2 regions of the Rothia sp. HMSC069C10 genome follow, and region 2 is predicted to be linked to the other one. Evidence: riboswitches for the same ligand, from Rfam matches in the RefSeq annotation. Region 2 holds a riboswitch; the other holds the start of a gene.
What was found. Region 2 has a riboswitch for thiamine pyrophosphate ahead of HMPREF2842_RS08570 (ECF transporter S component). Riboswitches for the same ligand answer to the same signal wherever they lie in the genome.
Positions count from the first base shown of each region.

Region 1: linked by a shared signal. The riboswitch ahead of HMPREF2842_RS05560 (bifunctional hydroxymethylpyrimidine kinase/phosphomethylpyrimidine kinase) and the one ahead of HMPREF2842_RS08570 (ECF transporter S component) in region 2 are both predicted to bind thiamine pyrophosphate.

Region 1 covers NZ_KV808301.1:133,011-135,394, reverse strand. The annotation lists gene HMPREF2842_RS05560 (bifunctional hydroxymethylpyrimidine kinase/phosphomethylpyrimidine kinase) at 1-1,358, opposite strand, end outside; TPP riboswitch at 1,350-1,548, opposite strand; gene HMPREF2842_RS05555 (ABC transporter ATP-binding protein) at 1,759-2,384, opposite strand, start outside.
Region 2 covers NZ_KV808305.1:324,054-326,437, forward strand. The annotation lists gene HMPREF2842_RS08565 (ABC transporter ATP-binding protein) at 1-312, opposite strand, end outside; gene HMPREF2842_RS08570 (ECF transporter S component) at 401-1,045, opposite strand; TPP riboswitch at 1,104-1,204, opposite strand; gene HMPREF2842_RS08575 (DUF4235 domain-containing protein) at 1,471-1,704, shown strand; gene HMPREF2842_RS08580 (MFS transporter) at 1,865-2,384, shown strand, end outside.

The sequences.
Region 1 (2,384 bases), on a different contig from region 2:
GCAATCGCCTCATGCGCGCCAGCCGCCCAGTGCACCTGCGCCTCAGCGGTATCGGCACGCGCCGAGAGAGTCGCGAGCGCACGCGAATAATCGCGCAGGTAGAGGGCGTCCTGGTCCAGGTAGAAGGCGAACAGATCCTCGTCGAGGGTGCCGTCACCGAGGGCACGCACGAAGGGCAGGTCCAGGATCTGGTGCCAGGTTTCGCCACCGGCTGCCCAGAGGGCGGCGGTCCAGGGACCGGCGGGCTTTACGACAGCTTCACCGGCGGGCACGGGGCTGACCGGCAGCAGACGCTCCGGGCTGGTGCCGTCCAGAGTATTGCCCTCAGAGTCGGTGGTGGCGAGCAGGTGATGCCACGGGTACGCGGAGGCGGCAGCCTCCAGGCGGCGGGCACGGGCGGCGTGGTCCACCGGACCGTGGCCCTCACCGGAGCCGACCTGCAGCCCGGCACCTGCGGCAATGGCTTCGTGGAGCCAGCGGGTGCTCCACTGCAGGGCGCGGTGGGTGTCTTCGCTGGTCAGAACGCTCTGCTCTGCGGTGTGTTCTGCAGCTTCGGTGTGCTGGAGCAGTTCCACGCCCAGGCGGGTTGCCAGCGAAGAGGACAGGGAGCATCCGGTGCCGTGCGTATTACGGCTGTCCAGACGCGGGGTGCGCACGTGCGCGCAGGTGCCGTCCGGGAAGACCGCGGTGTTACCGGCGTCCTGACCACACAGGTGGCCGCCCTTCACAATCACGGTAGTTCCGGTCGCCGCCGCAAGGTTCGCCGCCTGCTCGTGCGCCTCATCGAAAGTCTGAGCGGGCTCCTTCTCACAGAGCACGGCAAGCTCCGGAATGTTCGGGGTAATCACATTCACGAGCGGCACGAGATCGCGCAGCGCCTGCTCCGCTTCCGCCTGCAGCAAGCGGTCACCGCTAGAAGCAATCATGACCGGGTCGAGCACAACCACGGGCACCGGATGCTCGCTCAGCCAGGTGCGGACGGTGCGGATCGTGTCTGCGTCGCCGAGCATGCCGATTTTCACGGCGTCAACCGTGACGTCATCAAAAACGGCGGCAAGCTGCGCGGTCAAAAATTCCAGGGGCGGGGTGAACACTTCACGAACCCCGCACGTGTTCTGGGCGACCAGTGAGGTGGTCACACACATGCCGTAACCGCCGGATGCGGCAATGGACTTGAGGTCCGCCTGGATACCTGCACCGCCGGAGGGGTCGGTTCCCGCAATGGAGAGAACCCTCGGCACCCGAGCTGTCTGGGGTACCCCGGATGCTCCGGAGGCGCTCGCGCCGGGTGCAGGGTTGGAGAGGGTCGAGGGGTTGGAGGTGGGTGCGCACGAGGGCGCGGTAGGCTGCTCTGCCATGATCGATAATCCCTTCGCTAGTTCGAACTAGAGCAGGTTCAATGGGTGATTCTCTCAGCCTTGAGTGTTATTACGCCGTTTCGTGCGCCCGCTGTGCTGTAGCTCTTCGCTGTGCCGTAGCCCTTCGTTGGGCGGTCAGTTGGGCGGGTTAGCGGGTCGCGGGCGTCTCAAGGCACCCCATATCGCTCTGCCAGGTTATCACAATGATTCTCCGTAGCTAAAAGTTCTGCGGGTAACAAGTGAATCTCTCCGAAATTTTCGTTTGAGTCTTGCACTCTTGCGAGTGCTCCCGCCGCCGATTTCAGTGCACCCTTGTACGGAAACCACCCGTTAAACACGTAGTGCTCGGCACCGCTTCACACGGTACCGGGCACTATCAGCCGGGCACTATCAGCCGGGTTTAGGTCAGGGCGAAAATCTCTGCCGGTGAACCCTCCGCAATGATCCTACCCTCGTGCAGCAGGACCGCGCGGTCAGCCAGCGAGGCGATACGCGCATCGTGCGAAATGATCAGCACCGCACGGTTCGCCAGCACGGCGCTCAGGGACTCGGTTGCGTCCGCGAGCTCCAGCTGGGTGGTGGACTCGTCCAGAATCACGGCGTGCGGGTCAGCAAGCACAATACGTGCCAGCGCCAGCTGCTGAATCTGGTCGCGGGTCAGCGGCGAATCCGCGCCGCTCACGACAGTATCCATGCCCTGCGGCAGGTCGCGCCACCAGCGGGCACCGATAGCGTCCAGTGCCTCGCCCATCTGCTCGACGGTTGCATCCGGCACGACCACCGTAAAGTTATCGGCGAGAGTACCGAAGAAGACGTGCGCTTCCTGGGTGCAGACCAGCAGGCGCGGGCGGCCATCGGCGGCGGCATCGGTCGGGAAGTCGCCGTGACCGACCGGGCGGCCCATCACGGTGATGGTGCCTTCCAGGGCGGTCAGCGAACCACCAATCAGACGCGCCAGGGTGGTCTTACCCGAACCGGAACGACCCACCAGGGCGAGCGCCTCGCCGCGGCGAATCTTCAGGTTGA
Region 2 (2,384 bases):
GCCGACGGTTGCCATGACGATGGAGGATTCGGGGTCCTGCTGCATCATGCCTGCGGTGCCGCGCGCTTCGGCGGGGGCTTGCCCGTTGATGGTGATGGTGCCGCCGGCGGATTCGCCGTCGTCATCGTGGAGCACACCGGCGATGGCGTGCAGGAGCGTCGATTTGCCGGCGCCGGAGGTGCCCAGTAGCAGGACTTTTTCACCGGGGTTGATGGTGAGGTTGAGTCCGCTGATGACGGGTTCTGGGCGGCCGGGGTGGTGCCAGCTGAAGTTGTTGAGCTCGATGCGCGCCCCGCGCGGTGTTGCTTCCATGATGGTTCCTTAGCCTTTTGTGTGGCTGCTGTAGTGTGCCGAGTGGTGACTCGTGGTGAGTGACTAGTTGGTGGCTAGTTGCTGGCGGTTAGCGGCGGGTCTTGCCGGATGCCAGCGAGGAGAGCACACCGGTCTTGGCGAGGTTCTGCACGAGGATCCATGCGAGGAAGCCTGCGATGATTGCACCGGAGATGACGGAGCATGCTACGTAGATGATTGCCTTGACCGGTTCCATGTCGGGGTAGTAGATGAAGATTTCGTTAACACCCATGAACAGGCCGCTGAGCGCACCGGCGAAGACTGCTACGAATGCGTCCCAGCGACGGTAGCGGAAGATTGCGAAGGCGATTTCAGCGCCGAGGCCTTGGAAGAGGCCCGCGATCAGGATTTCGCCGCTCCACGCGCCGCCGGTGAAAAGTACGGAGATGAATGCTGCGACGATTTCGCCGAAGAGTGCGGCACCGGGCTTGCGGATGAGCAGGCCGCCGAGGGTACCGCCGAGCAGCCATGCGCCGGCGACGATGGGGCGGAATTCGGGTGCTGCTACGAGTGCAGTTTTGGCGGCGGGGCCGACTGCGATGTCCCAGATCCAGAAGATGACGGCGCAGGCTACTGCGATAACTGCGGCGATGACGATTTCGTTGACTCGCCAGCGCAGGTTCGGCTTCTTCGCTTCTGCCTGGGTAGATGCATGGTTTGATGCCTGGGAGGCGGGGGTTGCGTTCTGTGACATTGGTGATCCTTCCGTCGTTGGAAGGGGAATGTCCTCGCCCTCTGATTGGACGAGGGCATTGAGAAGAAATTCGACTCCCTACGCCGGTACTAACCGGATCAGGTTCGAGGGTCTGCTTAGCACTCTCAGCGCCTCGGTGGCGCTCCCCTGTCGTGTGGAGTTCCTTGTCCGTACCGTTGTGGCGCGGGTGGAAGCCCAGGTTCGATTGTAGGCGTGTCTGGCTGTTCGCGCCAATTTGCCGCTTTTTGTTCCCTTCTTCTGCCCGCATTCCAGAATTGCACGGTGTACAATTTTGGGACGGAGAGGCTCCAAGGCGGCACGAACGCCTTAAACCCTATACGCTAGGGAGTGGCGCTCTTTTCTCACCCAACCCCGAAGGGGTTCACGGGCAGGACGCCGCATCGTATACAGCTAAGGAGATACACATGAACCCCGTCGCTAAGCTTGCTATTGCGGGTATCAACATGGGCGCTGCTGCCCTGGTTGGTAAGGGCCTGGGCGCAGCCTGGACCAAGGCTACCGGCAACCAGCCTCCCGCCATTTCCCACGACTCTGAAGATACCCTGCGTCAGGTCATCCTCTGGACCGTTCTGACCTCCGTCGCGGGTGCTGTGGTGAGCTTCGGTATTGCTCGCCTGCAGCGTCGTTTCTTCAACTAAGACTTTGCGCCTTCCGCGCGAAAGTTCATGAACTAGGCGGTACGTATCTCCACTCGGTACGTACCGCCTGGTGTTCCCTCTTCAGCACGCCCGCTCTACTTCAGCAGGTTTCATGCCGCCGCTACCCTGAAGCGCCACCTCGGCATCCGAAAGCACAACTATGACTATTTCTTCTCCCCGCCGTAAGACGAAGGCTCCGCGTAGGGTCGTTGACCACGCGAACAGCCGCCGCTCGGTCGCATCCTGGGTCATGTGGGATGTTGGTTCGTCGAGCTTCGACTCGATTATGACGACCTTCATCTTCACCGTCTATCTGACCAGCAGCTACTTCGGCTCCCCCGAAGAGACTTCTTCGGCGCTGTCGCTGGGTCTGACCATTGCCGGTTTCCTCATTGCGATCCTGGCGCCGGTGACCGGTCAGCGTAACGACAAGTCCGGCAGGGGCATCTTCTGGCTTGGCGTGAATACCATGCTGCTGGTCGGTTCGATGGCGGCGTGCTTCTTCGTGGGCCCCACCCCGCAGTACCTGTGGCTGGGTGTCACGCTGATTTCTGCGGCGAGCGTGTTCAGCGAGTTCGCGTACGTGAACTATAACGCGGTGTTGCCGCGCATCTCCCACCCGGAGAACATCGGTAAGATTTCGGGCGCCGGATGGGCTGCCGGCTACATTGGCGGCATCC